One region of the Rhodococcus sp. SJ-3 genome, then DNA from elsewhere that is predicted to be linked to it. Evidence: riboswitches for the same ligand, from Rfam matches in the RefSeq annotation. Region 1 holds a riboswitch; the other holds the start of a gene.
The links. Region 1 has a riboswitch for cobalamin ahead of metE (5-methyltetrahydropteroyltriglutamate--homocysteine S-methyltransferase). Riboswitches for the same ligand answer to the same signal wherever they lie in the genome.
Positions count from the first base shown of each region.

Region 1 (9,146 bases):
ACCTCGACGTCGTCGGAGCAATCCCACAGTGCGAGGGCGCGGTCGCCACGGTAGGCAGATCGGTAGTGGATCCCTTCGATCTTCGTGGCGGCGGGTTGATCCTCGTAGATCGCGCGGGCCCATTGTTGGGTGAGCTCGCGGTTCTCGTTGCCGGAAGCGAGCGCGGGCAACGCGCCGATTGCCATCGCAGCACCGGGTTCGTCCAGGTCGAACGTGACGATCTCGCGTAGCGGGCGTACCTGGGCGGCACGCCACTTCGAGCACAGTGCCGCGACCCCGGCCTCGCCGAACACTTCACCGGCGCAGGTTGCGAGGTCGATTCCGAGGTAGAGGACCGAACGACCGTCCGGATCGATCGACGGGTCGGTGAACGAGGGGGTGTGGTGATCGAACCGGCCGCTCGGACCGTAGGGCTTGAACGCTGCGCCACCGGAGGTGAACCGATCGTGGTGGTAGATCCGGTACCAGGGTGCCGCGGCACCATCAGCGGGTGTCCATGTCCACAGATGGTTCGCGGCAGGCAGTGGACGGGCAGGCGGATCGAGGGGCTTGGCCATCAGGCGGTTGCCAGTGTCCGGACGACAGCGAACACGTGGTCACTGTTCCGGATCATCTCCTGCGCGGGTGTACGACCGTCGAAGTTGTCGTTCGGCCGGCTCATCCACCGCGACAGGCTCACCTCCCCGCCGGGGAAGGTATCGGCGAGTCGCGTCAGGCCGGGTAGAACCGGATCGGCATTGTCCGGAGTGAACTGCCACGCCGGGAAACGCCACTCGCGACCGTCCTTGAGGCCGATCAGGCGACGCTGAGCAACCCACTCGGACACTGTCTGCGGGGAGATGCCGAGAACGTCAGCGGCTTGGGTTCGCGACAGGGACACGCTCAGCTCGGCGCGCCGCTGCTCGACCTGTAGTGCCAGGTTGGCCTGCTCGAGCGCTGCGGCCTCTTCGGCCGAGATTCTCGGTCCCCAGTCGTCCTCGGCGTCGACCTGCAGCGCAGGGACGCTTGCGAGCAGGTGATCGACCAGAGACTGACTGAGCGTCCTCCGGAGCGTCCCGCTGAGACCCATCTTGGCCTCGGTGACCGCGTCGGCTACGGCCTGCGAGACTTGTTCCAGTGTGGTAATCGGGGTCGTTGTCATGTGTGTCGTCATCCCACCCATCTCCTGTATCTGCTCGTCTACCAGCATACGCGGGATACGCGGGATCTGCGTGATATGGAGGAGGTGCTGCATGGTGGGCTGCTCGCCATCGACGCCCGTATCCCGATTTCGCGGACGCCGACGGATACGAACGCGAGGCGGAAGCTCAGGGTCTCGGCGACGAGCGTGGACGGGCAGCTCGTCGACGCCGCGCACGTCAAGCTGGCGCTTGCCGTTCTGGAACAGGCGGAACGCCGCCGACCGAAGCGCCTTCGCGACGGGAACGGCGGCCGTGGCACTCCTCGACATCCGCATGCCGGGGATGGATGGAATGGAGGCGCGCGTATCGTCTGCGCCGAGACTCCGTCGCGGGTGGTCATGCTCACGACGTTCGATCAGGACGAGTGCATCGTCGATGCGCTGCGTGCCGGCGCCAGTGGTTTCCTCCTCGAGGACGTCAGACGCGACGACCTCGTGTACATGCTCTACGGGTTGCGGCAGCAGAGTCGCTCCTGGCACGTCTGTCACCCGCACGCTCATCGAGGCCTTCGCCTCCGGCGCGGCCGCCCTCCCGCTACAGCCCTCGCGACTCGGTCTGTTGACCGCCCGTGAGGTCGAGACGCTGCGGTTGCTGGGTGCGGGGTTGTCCAATGCGGAGATCGCGGTGTCCCTCCTCCCTGCGTGACCGGGTCCAGGCCGTCATCGCCGCATATGAAACGGGTCTCATCCGCCCGGGAACCGGTTCTGCTTGAACGCCCACGCGGAACGTGGGTCGGAAGGGTCACACGCGCTCACGTGCAGAAGCGCCGCAGTGCGTGGTTCCGGTGGCAGTCGCCACCGGAACCACGCAGGAGCCGCACCGATTACCAGAGACGCGCGGATGCCAGTTCTGCACCCTTGGTGAGCGATTCGAGCTTCGCCCACGCGATCTGCGGGTGGATTCGACCGCCCAGACCGCAGTCCGTCGAGGCGATCACGTTCTCGGGGCCGACGACACTCGAGAACCGCTCGATCCGGTCCGCGACGAGTTCGGGATGCTCGACCACATTCGTGGCGTGACTGATCACGCCCGGCACGATCTGCTTGCCGTCGGGTAGCGTCACGTCTTCCCAGACCCGCCATTCGTGCTCGTGACGGACGTTCGCGGCCTCGAGCGAATACGAACCGGCATCGATCGTCAGCATCGTCTCGACGAGGTACTTGAACTCGAGGTCCGTGGTGTGCGGCCCGTGCCAGCTGCCCCAGCACAGGTGGAAACGGATCCGGTCCTGTGGCAATCCGCGCAGTGCATGGTTGAGTGCCTCGATGCGGATGCGGGTGAAGGCGAGATAGTCCTCCACCGTCGGTTCCGGGTTGATCTGATCCCAGTTCTCGGCGATCGACGGATCGTCGATCTGCAGGATCATTCCGGCATCGATGATCGCCTGGTACTCCTCGCGCATCGCGTCCGCGCATGCCCAGATGAACTCTTCTTCGGATTTGTAGTACTCGTTCCCGATCCGCGATGCGCTACCGGGCGAGAGCGAGGTGATGAAGCCGTTGTCTGCACCGGACGCGGACAGGGCGACTTTCAGGTTCGCGATGTCCGATGCGATCGCATCATGTCCGGTGTAGGTGACGGGGCCCGTCGCGGTCGGAAACACCGGTGCCTCGTCGCCGACGGAGACACCGCTCCTCGGGTCGCCGTACGCGTCGGCGAACTTCGTCCAGTCGCGTCGGTCCGGGAACGTCGTGAGCTGCACGTTGCCCGGAGTCGACCGGGCAGGCTCGCCGCCGAACGGCCCACCTTCGGCCAGTTCCAGCCCGGACACGCGCTGGAACGAGTACGACCACCAGGCACCGTAGTCGACGGCCGAAGACATCGCCTTTCCGTACTCACCGTCGCCGGGAGTGGTGATCCCGAGGTCGACCTGGCGACGGACCAAGGCCTCGACCTGTCCGGCGAGTAGTTCCGAGTACTCGGTCGTCGTGTCGAGTCTGAACCCGTCTGCGGCCTCCCGGCGTGCCCGGTTGGCGGCCACCAGTTCGTCGGTGCGAGGGAGGCTCCCGGCGTGGGTGGTGCGAATGTGTTTGGTGCTCATGGTGATCGAGTTCTTTCTGGGAATCGTTATCGGTCGAGCTCGGATCGAACTGTTGCCGCCGCGGCGACGAGGTTCGTCAACGACGCCGTGACTTCGTCGGTGCCGCGCGTCTTGAGGCCGCAGTCCGGGTTGACCCACAGGCGCTCGGCCGGAACAGCGCGCAGCGCCTCACGGAGAGACTCGGCGATCTCGTCCTCACTCGGAACACGCGGTGAGTGGATGTCGTAGACGCCGGGACCCACGCCGAGATCGAATCCGACTGCGTTGAGGTCGTCGAGAACCTCCATGTGTGAACGTGCAGCCTCGATGGAGGTGACGTCGGCATCGAGTTCGGCGATAGCCTCGATGACCTCGCCGAATTCGGAGTAGCACAGGTGGGTGTGGATCTGGGTCGAATCCGCCACGCCCGACGTCGCGAGCCGGAAGGCTCCCACAGCCCACTTCAGGTACTCGGCCTGCTCGGAGACGCGGAGCGGCAACAACTCTCGCAGTGCGGGCTCGTCGACCTGGATGATGCGGACTCCTGCGGCCTGCAGGTCCACCGTCTCGTTGCGTATGGCCAGGGCGATCTGATCGGCGGTGTCGGCAAGGGACTGGTCGTCGCGGACGAACGACCACGCAAGGATCGTCACGGGACCGGTGAGCATGCCCTTGACCGGCTTCTCGGTGAGCGACTGAGCGTAGGTGATCCACTCGACGGTCATGGCGTCGGGGCGCGCGACGTCGCCGTAGAGGATCGGCGGACGCACGCAACGGCTGCCGTAGGACTGGACCCAGCCGTTCTCGGTTGCGAAGAAACCGTCCAGTTGCTCGGCGAAATACTGCACCATGTCGTTTCGCTCCGGCTCACCGTGCACGAGCACGTCGATTCCGAGCTTTTCCTGCAGGGAGACCACCTCGGCGATCTCGTCACGCATCTGCTGCACGTACTCGGCCCGCTCGATCTCGCCCTTACGCAGTGCAGCGCGGGCAACGCGGATCCGGGTGGTCTGCGGGTACGACCCGATCGTCGTGGTCGGCAGCAAAGGCAGGTCGAGGTGCTGCTGCCGGATCTCGCGGCGCTGATCGGCCGACGTGCGACTGCGATCCCCCGTGATCGAGTCGAGCATGCCGCGCACCTGGTTGTTGCGCAGACGAGGATCGGACGCGCGCAGCTCGGCGGCGGCACGAGCCGCGTCGAGCTCGGACGCCACGGCGTCGCGGCCACTGCGCAGCGCGGTCGACAGCGTGGCCACCTCGGCGAGCTTCTCCGCACCGAACGCCAGCCACGCGCGCAGCGACTCGTCGAGGCCTGATTCTGCCTCGACCGTGTACGGAACGTGCAGCAACGAGCACGAGGACGACACCGCCACCGAACCCGTCGAGCCGAGCAGTGTCGCGAGGGCCGCCAGCGCCTTCTCCAGGTCGGTGCGCCACACGTTGCGGCCGTCCACCACACCCGCCACGATCAGTTTGTCCGACAGAGTAGGCAGTCCGGCGATGCCGGCCGCGTCACCTGCGACGAGGTCGACTGCGAGGCCTTCGACACCGGTGCGGGCGAGCGCAGCGAGCGCCGGACCGAGGTTGCCGAAGTAGGAGGCGACGAGGATTGCGGGACGGTCCTGCGCCTGCGAGAGCGTGCCGTACACCTGCTCGACCGCGGCGACGGTCGCGTCGTCGAGATCGCGGACGAGTGCGGGTTCGTCGAGCTGCACCCACTCGGCCCCGGCGGCGGCGAGCTGCGCCAGCAGATCCCGGTAGAGCGGGACGAGTTCACCGACGCGGTCGAGCAGCGGGCCTTGCCCGTCGACGGCCTTCGACAGCAGCAGGAACGTCAGTGGTCCGACGACAACCGGGCGGGCAGGAATACCGAGCGCACGGGCCTCGGCGACCTCGCCGAGAACCTTCGAGGTGTCGAGGGCGAAGACGGTGTCCGGGCCGATTTCCGGCACGAGGTAGTGGTAGTTGGTGTCGAACCACTTCGTCATCTCGAGCGGTGCGACGTCGTCGTTGCCTCGCGCTGCGGCGAAATAGCGGTCGAGGTCGTCGGCGATTCCTGACACACGAGGCGGCAGTGCGCCGAGCATGGCTGCGGTGTCGAGAACGTGGTCGTAGTACGAGAACGTGTTGACAGGGATCGAGTCGAGCCCGGCATCGCGCTGTGCGGCCCAGGTGTCGACGCGCAGATCGGCAGCGACCTTATCCAGGGCGTCGCGATCGATCTTTCCGGCCCAATAGGATTCGACGGCTTTCTTGAGCTCGCGGTTCGGTCCGATCCGTGCGGATCCGAGAACGGTGGCGTGGAAGGCCGGTGCAGAGGATGTAGACACTGGTGGTACTCCGGTGGTCGGTCCGTGGTGGCCTACCGCCCGTTGGGTGCACGAATCCGACCGAGCCCAGTCGACTCCGATCCAGCCGGAGCGAAAGAATGCGATGCCGGTCCGCGCGCCCTGTCCACGAGGCGGCACACCGCCGGGCACGGCGTGCCCGGCGCAGATGGCAGGTCTTCGGACTTGCAAGCGCCCGGGCCTGTGGGCCCGTACCTAGTGGCCGTCGCTTCCCGGGATGATGCCCAGTGCTGATGACGGCGGTCGTTCCTGCATACCGCTGCGGGACAGTCCCGGATTCTCACCGGGTTCCCTCTCCGCATCCCGATCGAGGATGCGTCGACGCCGCCACGGTCTTCGGGGCTCCTCACGACCGGCACGGCGAACCAACTACATCCCGGAGTATAGCCACGTCCTCGTTCGAATGGGCAATCGCTGAAGCGGAACGGCTACAACGCAATCAGACAGATACCGCCCTTCCCAAGGGTTGTATCTGTCTGCGCGGGTTGTAGTTTCGTCGGTGCGTTCCTGTCGGCTGTGCTGGTCAGGAGTGGCGAAAGCCTTTACCGGTGCGGTCGCGGGGATCCGGCTCCAGGCCGAGGAACTCCGAGCGGATCCGATCCCACGCCTCGAGGTGCTCCCACACAGGTGCCTCGGTCAGTTGCTGCATGTTGGTGAGGAACGGGGTGGGCAACATGACAGTGAGCATCTGCTCGTCGCGGCCGTTGAACAGGCGTACACCCCACGATGTCGGGGCGTCGTCCTTGCCGATCCTGCGGTACAACTCGGCGCGGCTGCAGCGGCGGATACGGCCGAGTTCCGGGCCGCTCGCGGTGTGCTCGCCGATGCACAGATGGAAATGCCAGCGACCGAAGTCGACGGTCGCATACCCGTCGTACATCGAGATCTTCTTCGGAGCGTTGGGCGCGGCGACCTCGAGCGCCGAACCTTCGATGAGCAGGCCGAACCACATGTCGTTCCAGTACTCGTCGAACAGCAGCCGGATCAGACGCAGCAGTGAGTCCTCGTCGGTGGGAAGTGCCCAGCGCTGTTCGCGACCGCCGTCCTCGGTGTCGACGATCTCGGGGTCGAATACGACTGTCACAGAATCTCCTTCGTCGATGTTTTCGGTGGGCTGGGGAAGACGCAGTCGCCGCACACTCCGCCCCCGGGGACGCGGTAGTACAGGCAGCAACTGCGACGCCGGCCGGTCGAGCGAACCAGCGCGCCGGCCAGACGGGGATCGTCCAAGAGCGTGTCGATGTGTGTCTGCGCTGCTTCACCGATCACTCGTCCGGCCCCGATGAGCGCAGACGCGGAGTTCCCCCACATCAACCCGGGGGCGACGATGTCGCTCCACGCCTCGATAAGCGGTTCGAGCTGGTCATCGAGAACTTCACCGGTGGCCGAACCGAATTCGGGGTCGACGATGTGCAGACGCAGACCCCCGTCGTTGCGCCACAGCAACGTCTCCGGGTCGAGCCGGATGCATCGGCCGGAGTCCACGACCGAGCCCAACGCAACGGACCACATTCGTGCGGCGTAGCCGAAGAACAGAGTCGACGCGGCCACTCGCGTCTCCCCGGTTCCCATTCGGTGCGCCGTGTCCGACACCAGAGGATCGCGAACCGTACAGTCGCGCAGCGCAGAGGTCGGTTGCCACCGGCTGTCCGATACCGGACCGGTGCTCACCGCGAAGTAGGGACTCAGCGCGGCGATGCGTTCGAGTACTGCAGCAGCATCAGGCACGGCTGTCCTCCGGTTCGAGGTCGAACACCAGTGTGCGCGGATCGAAGCGCATCCGCCCACGATCGAATGCTGCCCCGATACGCCCTGATTCGGCCAGCGCAGCGGGGGAGTCGCAGGTCAGTGTCCGGTCGCCGTCGAGCAACCACATCCGGTCCGACACACGCAGCGCGAGTTCGAGTTCGTGGGTGGACATGATCACGGCCAGGTTCTGTTCACGAGCGAGCCGACGTAGCACGTCGACGAGCTCGACCCTCGAGGGAACGTCGAGAAACGATGTCGGTTCGTCGAGTACGAGCAGCGAGGGATCCTGAGCGAGCGCGCGGGCAGTGAGCGTGCGTTGCCGTTGCCCATCGGACAGCTCGCTGAACTGCCGGGACGCCAGTTCTGCCGCGCCGACCGCGTCGAGCGCCCAGTCGACCGCGGCCTTGTCCTCCGGTGAGAGCCGTGCGTTGGCCGGGAGGTGCGGTGTGCGTCCCAGGGACACGAGTTCGCGCACTGTCAGCAGACCGGGATCGATACGTTCGGTCAGGACCACGGAGATGCGGGTCGCGAGGTCTGCGGGACGGATCGACGACAAGTCGTCGCCGTCGATCAGGACCTGCCCGCGCAGCGCCGGTTGCAGTCCGCACAGGGTGCGGAGCAACGTCGACTTCCCTGCTCCGTTGGGGCCGACCAGCGCGGTGAGTTCACCGCGGCGCGCGACGGCATCGAGACCGGTCGCGATCTCGGTGACGCCGCTGCTCCGCAACGCGCGGCGGCGTGTGTAGCCGATCGTCACCTCGCGCAGTTCCACACCGTTCGTCAGTCTGTTCACAAGGCCGCTCCCAGCGCTCCACGCCGGCTGCGCACGAGGACGATGATGACGACCGGCGCGCCGACGAGTGCGGTCACCGCATTGAGCGGGAACACCGTGTCGGTGCCGGGCATCTGGCTGGCCACACCGCACACCAACGCCACCACCGCACCGAACAGTGCGACTCCGGGCAGCAGTACTCGATGATCGGAAGTGCCGAATGCCATGCGCGACAGGTGCGGAACGATGAGACCGAGGAATCCGATGGGCCCGCAGAAGGCAGTGGTGACGCCTGCGAGCAGTGCGGCCGACACCACCGTCGTCAACCGGACGACGCGGATATCGATGCCCATGGAGCGGGCGTATCCCTCACCGAGGAGCAGCGCGTTCAGTGCCCGCACCGTCAGGAGCGCCACGGCTGTGCCCCCGATCACCACGGGTATCAGCAACTTCAGATCCGACCATGTGGTCGCGGTGAAACTGCCCAGGCCCCATACGAGGAACTGCTGAGCGCGCTGCGGGTCGGCGTAGACCAGGAGTACGGAGACGACCGCTGTGGTCGCCGATCCGAGCATCACACCGATGAGCAGCAGTGTCACTGCCGAACGCACCCACCGCGACAACACCACGATCAGCATCAACACGGCCGCTGCGCCGAGCGCTGCAGCGATGACGACTCCCGTGCGGCCGAGCCCGGCGAGATTCGCTGTGAATCCACTGGCTCCGCCGCCACCGGCCACGACGACGATCGCAACACCGAGACTCGCACCCGAGCTCGCGCCAAGGATGTACGGGTCGGCGAGGGCGTTGCGGAACAGGGTCTGCATCTGCAGACCGGCGATGCCGAGTGCCGCGCCCACCGCGATCGCGGTGAGCGTGCGGGGCAGCCGTAGGTCGTGGATGACCATGCCCCAGCGAGGATTCTGCGCGTCCTGCCCGATCAGGACGCGCAGAGTTTCGTCGAGAGGCACCGTGACCGACCCCACCGTCACCGATACCACGGTGGCGACCACGAGCGCGGCGACGAGCGCGGAGAACGCCACCGCCACCCGCCGGGCGCGGACGGGGGGAGCAGA
Region 1 is NZ_CM123306.1:860,977-870,122, reverse strand. Features, by position in the region: gene ACTDXD_RS03960 (RES family NAD+ phosphorylase) at 1-557, opposite strand, end outside; gene ACTDXD_RS03955 (helix-turn-helix domain-containing protein) at 557-1,669, opposite strand; gene ACTDXD_RS03950 (cobalamin-independent methionine synthase II family protein) at 2,005-3,222, opposite strand; gene metE (5-methyltetrahydropteroyltriglutamate--homocysteine S-methyltransferase) at 3,249-5,531, opposite strand; cobalamin riboswitch at 5,683-5,887, opposite strand; gene ACTDXD_RS03940 (DUF7676 family protein) at 6,073-6,633, opposite strand; gene ACTDXD_RS03935 ((2Fe-2S)-binding protein) at 6,630-7,277, opposite strand; gene ACTDXD_RS03930 (ABC transporter ATP-binding protein) at 7,270-8,091, opposite strand; gene ACTDXD_RS03925 (FecCD family ABC transporter permease) at 8,088-9,146, opposite strand, start outside.

Region 2 (9,146 bases), 2.6 Mb from region 1:
AGCCGAGTCGATGGCCAGGCGCACCTGGGACTCGGTCGAGCCGGCCTCCACGGAGGCGATCCGTCCGACTTCGACGCCGTGATACCGCACGGGCGCTCCCCCGTTGACGAGCCCGGCAGCGGCGGGGACCTCGACGAAGACGTCGTCGGTGCTCTCGAAGGTTCCTGTGCCGCGGAGCACCATGCCTGCCGCGACACCCATCGCAAGGCAGAGACTCAGCGCGCCGTAGGCAATGTATCTCGTTCTCTGACGTGAGGTGGGCCGATCCATGTCACACCCCCATTCCGGGAACTTCGGGAACCAGACCCCACAGCGCGAACGTGAGCAGCACGTCGAGCACACCGATCGACAGGATCGCGGTGCGCAGCGCACGGCCTGCCGCTGCGCCCACACCTGCGGGCCCTCCGGACGCGTAGTACCCGTAGGCGCAGTGCACGAGGCTGACGACCACAGCGAACACCATCGCCTTGATACCCGAGTACAGGAGATCCTGCGGCGTGAGAACCAGGTGGAAGAAGTAGTCGTAGGTCCCTGCCGAGGCCCCGTTGAAATACACCACGACGAGGCGGGTGGACAGGTAACTGGCGAGAAGGCCGATCATGTAGATCGGGATGACGCACACCATCGCGGCAAGCACGCGGGTCGCGGCGAGGAACGGAATCGACCGGATGGCCATGGAATCCAGCGCGTCGATCTCGTCGGAGATGCGCATGGCGCCGATCTGTGCGGTGAAACCGACACCGACCTTCGCCGACAGTGCGATCGCGACGACTACGGGGGCGAGCTCGCGAGTGTTCGCGACGGCCGAGAGCATCCCGGACATCGTGGTCATCCCGACGAGCTCGAGACCGCGTTGGGTCTCCACCCCCAGCATCATCGCCGCGGCGAGCGACATGGCGAAGACGATGCCGATCGTTCCGCCGCCCGACAGCAACGACTGGGTTCCGAAGCTCACCTCACTGATCTGAGCAAAAACATGCTTCCGAAACTTGCTGAGAGCATATGGAATCGAAGCGATGGTACGGAAGTAGAACGAGACATGCATTCCGAGTGTCGCGAGGTTGTCGCCGACACGCCCCACCGCCCGTGTCGCACCCGCGATCGGTTCACGTGTTGCAAGTGTCATGCGAACTCACCGACAGCTGGAACGATGACCGTGTACAGGGCAGACAGCGCGGTGTTGACGATGAACACGAGTGCGAACGCGATCACGACCGCCTCGTTCACCGCGTCAGCGACGCCGCGCGGGCCGCCTTTCGTGTGCAGTCCCTTGAACGTCGCCACGAGGGCGGAGAGCAAACCGAAGACCGCTGATTTCACCAGTGCCATAACGAAATCAGCTGGTCGTCCGTATTCCGAGAATGTCGCCATGAATGTTCCGGCGGGTAGGTGCTGCACATAGATGTGATACAGCCAGCATGCGGCGACACCACCGAGAGTGACCATCGAACACAGCGCGAGAGACACTACGACGGCACCGACGAGTCGCGGCGCCACAAGACGTTCGAGGACGTCGAGTCCCATTACTTCCATCGCGTCGATCTCTTCGCGGATCTTGCGTGACCCGAGATCTGTGCAGATCGCCGATCCGGCGACACCCGCAAGCATGAGTGCACACACGAGCGCCGATGCCTGGCCGACGATGATGAAAGCGACGACCGCGCCCGAGTAACCACCGGCCCCGATCCGTCCGGCGAGTTCGCCGACCGACACGGCGATGAATACGCCGACCGGAATCATCAGCAGCAGAGACGGTCCGGTGCACACCCGTCCGATGAACAGGGTCTGCGTGACGGTTTCGTGCAGCGACAGTCGTCGTCGGATGATGGCAACCATCAGGACGACCAGCGACTGCACGGCGAACCCGATCAGGAAACCACCCTCGGTCGCGACGTCGCGAACCGGACCGCGCGATGCCGGCAGCTCGTAGGTCATCTACTGAATCCCTTCATTTCGCACCCCACAACCGTTCTCCGCACACGCGGATCACCCCCATCCGGTAACCGAGCACATCGGCAACACCACCGGAAACAGTCTTCGATTTGCAGTGAAGTGTGGCACACAAGTCTCCGACCGACAAGGTTCAAGTGAACACTCATTCTAGGTTATAGAGCGCGCCTTCCACGCCCTGCGTCTCGGCATGCCCCGGTGGGGACGGCCGACGAAACATGCTTGGTGCCAGTCTGTTCTACTATTGCCCGCCGCCCATCACTCGCACATGCCACAACGATCGCGAGAGGCGATCGGATGCCACAGGAGAACAGTCGTACAGAACACGAGCCGCCATACCCTTCAGCGTGCGGCGAGTTCGCCGTTCACGTCATGCACACGTCGGAGAACGTCAGAACAGGCCAGCACACGATCGAGCCCAGGAACGAGATCACCAGATCGACACCTTCCATGTCCGCAAGGTGCGAGGTGTGGGTGAGAGTCCAGATCACTCCGATCAATCCGTACGGAATGGCGATCAGAACGACCAGACCGATGAATTCGGCCACGGACATCTCGTAGGACAGAACCCTGCGTGCAGTGTCGAACACCGGACGGGCCTCCAGCAATCAGTAGGGACAACGGATCCGGATCGCGGAAAGCACCTCGACGCAGGGTGCTCGCCGGGGACGGTATCACCGCCGCATTCGAAACGATAGAGTTTTGTGAACGGTCATTCCGAAGAGCTATCCATCGGACACGAGAACCACAACCCCGCCCTGAACTAGGATTATGCTGCCCGTCTCGCGTTTCTGCACACATATGACAGCAAACAACGGTTCACATGTGCATGATGGTTCGCCGCTGCAAGCAGCGTATGCTCGCCCGAAGAGAGATGCCCGCCGCATCGCAGCCAGGGCAGCCCGAGCAACAGAAGTAGGTGCGCGTGGTCGGCAAGACTCCCTCCCCTCAGGCCGAGCGCAGATCGCGGCCGAAGAACCGGCGAGACCAGATCGCCACTGCGGCCGCGATCGCCTTCAGCGAACGTGGCTACCACGGCGTGAGTGTCGAAGACATCGCCGACGAGGTCGGAATCACCAAATCCGCTCTGTACCGCCACTTTCCGGGGAAGTACGCACTCTTCCTCAACTCTGCTCTCATACTCCTGGACGCCCTGGAGTCCGCTCTCGAGAGCTCACCGACGGGCCACGCCGAATCGGCTACGGACGAGCTCCGCGCGCATCTCTGCGCCATCATCGGCACCACGATCGCCAACCGGCGCACCGCAGGTATCTACCGCTGGGAACGCCGGTACCTACGACCGGAGGATCGCTCTCCCATCCGTCGGCGCGCATGGGAGGTCAACCGCAGGATCGGGGAATGTGTGAGCCTCATCCGCCCGGATATTTCCAGCACGGACACGTTCGTGCTCGTTGCCGCGATGCTCAGCGCAATCGGCAGTATCACTGCGCACAGCCTCACCCTGGCTCCGCGCCGCATCGAGCACATCCTCGTCGATGCATGTGTGGCACTGTCCCGGTCGGATCTCTCTTCGGAAGAACCCATTTCGTCGATACCCACCGCTGCGCGCCACCCGTCGTCGGTGAACAACATGCGCGAGGATCTTCTGCAATCGGCGATCGAACTCTTCCATCGGGAGGGGTACGCGGAAATCGGAGTGGAGGAGATCGCCTCGACCGTAGGCCTGCCCGCGTCGGGCGTCTACCGATACTTCCCATCGAAGGCCGATATCCTCGCAGCCGCTTTCTACCGTGCGATCGACCGGCTCGAGACCTCGATCGAGTCGGCACTTCAGCGGACCTCGAGCCCACGAGACGGCCTCGAAGCACTTGCCACGGTGTATATCGAGCTCTGCATCTCGCAGCGGGAGTTGATGTCCGTGTACTTTGCGGAGCTGATCAATGTGCCTCCCGGACCGCGGGCAGATCTACGTATGCGCCAGCGACTCGACGTCGAACAATGGGCCACCCTCCTCAACGAGGTACGCCCCGAACTCTCGAGCGTCGAATCACGCTTCCTTCTGTACGCAGCGCTCAACCTCGTTCCCGATCTGGGTGTGTTCCTCGGTCCCAACGCCGTGCGGCAACAGGCGCCGCGGATCCATGCGGTGATGATGTCGGTACTGCTCGGCTCCACGCCCGAACAGCCTGCATCCTCCGAACACAATCCGCGTATGCCGAAGTCGAGTGCCGCCGGGTCACTGTCTGCGCACACGCCGTCCAGGTAGCGATCGCCTGCCGTGTCCGGCCACTCCGGCAACTCCGCGCGCGAACAGAAGAGGCAGGCCCCAGGCGTCGACCGAGTGTGCGTGCCTTCTTCGCGCGCGGATATCGGAAGGAAGGCATGCTGGGAGACGCACCCGATCCCCGGACACAAGGAGCACTCGACATGGCACGCATCGCACTCTTCGGCGGACACGGCAAGGTCGCGCTGCACCTCGAGCGGTTACTCGCCGACTCCGGCCACGAGACCAGTGCGTTCATTCGCAACCCCGACCACGCCGACGACGTACGCGCCGCAGGAGGCACGCCGGTGGTGGCCGACGTCGAGCAACTCGACATCGCGGCGCTGTCCGACCTGCTGCAGGGCCACGATGCGGTGGTGTGGTCGGCGGGTGCGGGCGGCGGCAACCCCGCCCGCACGTACGCCGTGGACCGTGATGCCGCGATCGCATCGATGACAGCCGCGCAGGAGGCAGGCGTGCGGCGGTACGTGATGGTGTCGTACTTCGGGGCGAGACCCGACCACGGTGTGCCCGAGGACAACAGTTTCCATCCGTACGCAGAGGCGAAGGCCGCCGCCGATACACACCTGCGCGGCACCGATCTCGAGTGGACCATTCTCGGGCCGAGCGCCCTCACCCTGGATCCCCCGACCGGACGGATCGAGATCGAGGGTCAGGGTGCGAGAGACAAGGGGCAGGTCTCGCGCGCCGATGTCGCCGCCGTGATCGCTGCAGTGCTCGAGCGTCCCGAGACCGCCGGTCGCATGATCGAGTTCAACAACGGCGACACACCGATCGCGGAGGCGCTCGACGCACTCCGCTGACGGTCGTCACCGGTAGATCGACGCCGTGGACCCCGGATCTCGCACAGCGGGTCCGGACCCACGGCCATTGTTACGCCTGTGTTACGTTCTCCACGAGTCAGACGCAGCCCTGATGCAGTACGTGCATCAGAAATGCAAGGGAATCCGGTGCAACTCCGGAACTGTCGCGCAGCGGTGAAGGCGACCGACAGGGCACGTGCCACTGGACCGGAATCGGTCCGGGAAGGCGCCCTGTCGGAACGACCCTGAGTCCGAAGACCTGCTGGCTCACCGAATCACACACGTGGGCCTCGCGATTGGGCCCCTGATACGAGAGAACGATCGATGCGCGCCCAGACCGATGGCACCGCCCTCCCCATTCGTGTTCACGCCTCCGCACGAAGCGACCTACCGACCCCACGACAGGTCACGGAGTCCGCACCGTCGGGGTGCTGAGTTGCTCGAGGTCGCGAAGTCACCTCAGCGCACCACGCCACCGCAGCACACACGAATTCCGGCGATCCCGCTCCTGGTCGTCCTCGCCCTCGCGATCGTCCTCAGCGGATTCATGTCGCTGACCTTCGGGTCCGAGCCGGTGCCGCTGTCCGCCACATGGGACGTGGTGCGAGCACATTTCACCGGTGGGGTCGGCCCCGACCCGGTGTACGACACGATCATCTGGGAACTTCGTGCTCCCCGCATCCTGATGGCGCTCATCGTCGGTGCAGGCCTGGCCATGGCCGGGGCCGCAATGCAGACCCTGGTGCGAAATCCGCTGGCCGATCCCTATCTTCTGGGTATCTCCGCCGGTGCCGGCGTCGGGGCCACTCTCGTCATCATGTTCGGTGTCCTGACCACTATCGGTGTGTGGGCATTGTCGTTGGGCGCCCTGATCGGCGCCATGGTCGCCGGAGCCGCGGTCTTCGGCATCTCCATTGCACAGGGGGGCCTGACCCCACTCCGTCTCATTCTCACCGGCGTGGTCATGGCCTCGGCGTTCTCGTCCGTCTCCAGCTTCCTGGTCTTCCTCAGTGATGACCGCGATGCCGTTCGGTCGGTCCTGCACTGGACCCTCGGAAGCGTGGCGGGTGCGATGTGGGTGCAGATTCTCCCTGCCCTGCTCGTCGTGGTTGCGTCTGCCGCGATCCTGTTCGCACTCCATTCATGGCTCGACGCGCTGGCAAGCGGACCGGACGTGGCCAGAGCACTCGGTGTGCCGGTGCGGGGGCTCCGACTGGGACTCTTCGCTTTGTCGTCGATTCTTGTCGGCGTGCTGGTCTCGGTGTCCGGAGGAATCGGATTCGTCGGCCTGATCATGCCGCACCTCGCCAGGATCGTGGTGGGCGCACGCCATCGGGTGGTGCTTCCTGTGGCCGCACTCGGTGGCGCACTGTTCCTGCTCTGGATCGACATCGCTGCTCGGGTCCTGCTCAGTCCGGAGGAACTCCCCCTGGGTGTGATGACCGGTCTCGTGGGGGCACCGGTGTTCCTCTTCCTGCTGGGGCGCCGCCACTACAGTTTTTCGGACGGTGACTGATGCATATTCGGATGCGCAATGTTCGCTGCCGGATCGCCGGATCGGACATTCTGTCCGGCATCGATCTCGACTTCCCCGCCGGCTCCATGGTGGCGCTGGTGGGAATCAACGGGAGCGGTAAATCGACATTGCTTCGAACCCTCGCAGGCCTGCGCGCCCCCGCGGAGGGAACCGTCACCCTCGACGGCCGAGATCTCTATTCGCTTCCGCCACGTGCTCGGGCACGAGCGATTGCCTATGTCGGTCAGGAGGAAACACCCCCTCAGGACCTCTTGCTCGGTGAGATGGTCGCCATGGGCCGCATCCCCCATCGGCCACCCTGGTCCCTGGGAGAAGAATCCGATCGGGAGGTCACACTGCGCGCACTGACCACCGTCGAATTGGCACACGCAGTCGATCGCCGGTGCGATCAACTCTCGGGCGGTGAACGGCGCCGCGCCATGCTGGCTCGTGGATTGGCTCAGGAATCGTCCCTGCTGATCCTGGACGAACCGACCAACCATCTCGATATCCGCCATCAGATACACCTCCTCGACACACTGCGCGGCCTCGGCTGCACGGTGGTGGCCGCAATGCACGACCTCGCGCTCGCGGCGGCGTACTTCGATCGGGTCGCCGTCCTCCACGACGGCGCTCTCGCGACCTACGGCGACGCATCCGAGGCCTTGTCCCCAGCAACGATCACTCGTGCCTTCGGCGTTCCTGCAACACAACTCACCGATCCTGCGACCGGACGGCAGCACCTGGTGCTCGGTACCGACTCGCCCCGGATCCGATCACACACGGAGAACCATGCCTGAGTACGTCCCATCCCGTTCGAAGACCCTGCCTCGTTCGAGGACTCCGGTCTCGCTGGCCGTCGGCCTCCTCACCGCAGCCATGACGCTGGCCGGCTGCAGCAGCGCAGACGAACAGCAGGAGGTTGCGTCGGACGGTCACGTCACCGTCGAGAACTGCGGAGAGCAGATCACCTTCCCCTCGCCGGCACAGGCGATCTACGCCAACGACAGTCAGATCCTCCTGAATCTGCTTGCCCTCGAGGCCGACGACCGGATCACCGCGATCAGCGGTATCCGTAACACACGGCTCGACCAACTTCGCGGTATGTACGGCACAGCGCGTATCGACGCCTTGCCGGTCGTCTCGGAAGAATCCTTCAACCTCGAAACCATCCAGGCCCAGAAACCGGACGTGGTGATGGCCGGCCACGGATGGGGTTTCAGCGTGGAGAAGAACATCACGCCCGAACGCCTGAACGACGATTTCGGCATTCCCGCGTACACCGTCACCCCGACCTGCCTGCCCGGTTCGCTCGACGCGCTGTCGCCGTGGGACGAGGCGTACGCCGATCTGTCGAACATCGGGAGCATCGTCGGCCACGACGATATCGCCGCCGTGAAGATCGACGAGTTGCAGCAGCGCCGCGAGGAGATGGAGTCGGCGCCACGAGCGGACGGTGCTCCGACCGTCATGTACGTCACCTCGGTATCGAACGAAGGGGTGTCGAGCGCCGGTAATCCGCACCTCTTCACCTCGATCATCGACGTGACGGGTGCTCGTAATGCGTTCGACCACGTCGACGAGAAGAGTCCGAAGGTGTCCTGGGAGTCCGTGACTGCCGCGGACCCGGACTTCATCGTTCTCACTGACACCGGCGACGGTAGCGGAGCTTTCGAAGCGAAACTGGCTCTGCTCACCGAGAATCCCGCAACCCGTTCGTTGGACGCGGTGACACAGGGACGCATTCTGAATCTGCCGACCGACATGGGTCGCAGCGGTGCACTGATGATGGATACCGCGGAGCAACTGCGGATCGCATTGGAAGAGGCAAACCTACTGCCTCGGAGTGGAATCGAGCCGCGCATGGACCTCAGCGCGTTGAAGTGACCGGCGGCGAACGATGAAAGGTCCACACGTGAACGCGGACTCGGTACTGGCCGAGCTGATCAGCGCACTCCCGGCGAGCGCGCATTCTCCCCTGATGCTGGATGCCGGGTCTCAGGAGATCCCTGCGTCGGCGGTCCTCGACCCGGAATGGATCGGGGACGAGATGCAGTTGCGTGCCGACCGCTGGCAGGTCGACGATCCGTTGATCGTGGGGACGGTGCTGTGGCGTGCGATCAGCAATTCACTGGTTCTCCCGACGATCGCGAGTCTGTTCGTGACCGGCACGGCCCTGAGTCCGGCGATGCAGGATGTGGTCCTGCACCGCCGGGCCCTGACCGGGCGCGACGCCGACTTCGTCGCGGTAGGCGGGATCTCGACATCGGACGACACGTTCTCACCGAATCGGAAGATGTACGGACGACTGGTGGGCGCGCGGTCGACTCGCGTCCTCACCACTTCTCCGGAAGCCGCCCTGATCGAGTCATTGGGCGCCGGAATCGAATTCATGGCGAGCCGCTGCGGTAAAGGCGAGCGGCGACTCTGGGCTGTCGCAGTCGACTCCCTCGCGACCCGGTTCCTGTGGGCAGGCTCGGCCACGGGCCGGACGAACGACGCGATGGACGCCGCGCGCGCCATGGTGCAGAGGATCTCGGACCAGCTCCCGGGACCTCGATTGCCGGACCCACGGTTCCAGACCGTGATGGCGGATACCTCGTCCTCACCGCACACTTTCGTGCACAGAGTG
Region 2 is NZ_CM123306.1:4,076,709-4,085,854, reverse strand. Features, by position in the region: gene ACTDXD_RS19065 (MCE family protein) at 1-270, opposite strand, end outside; gene ACTDXD_RS19060 (ABC transporter permease) at 272-1,126, opposite strand; gene ACTDXD_RS19055 (MlaE family ABC transporter permease) at 1,123-1,935, opposite strand; gene ACTDXD_RS19050 (hypothetical protein) at 2,316-2,504, opposite strand; gene ACTDXD_RS19045 (TetR/AcrR family transcriptional regulator) at 2,876-4,177, shown strand; gene ACTDXD_RS19040 (SDR family oxidoreductase) at 4,339-4,998, shown strand; cobalamin riboswitch at 5,097-5,279, shown strand; gene ACTDXD_RS19035 (FecCD family ABC transporter permease) at 5,435-6,514, shown strand; gene ACTDXD_RS19030 (ABC transporter ATP-binding protein) at 6,526-7,314, shown strand; gene ACTDXD_RS19025 (ABC transporter substrate-binding protein) at 7,307-8,401, shown strand; gene ACTDXD_RS19020 ((2Fe-2S)-binding protein) at 8,430-9,146, shown strand, end outside.
Region 2: it holds a riboswitch for cobalamin, as region 1 does, so the genes downstream of both, ACTDXD_RS19035 (FecCD family ABC transporter permease) here and metE (5-methyltetrahydropteroyltriglutamate--homocysteine S-methyltransferase) in region 1, are expected to answer to the same signal.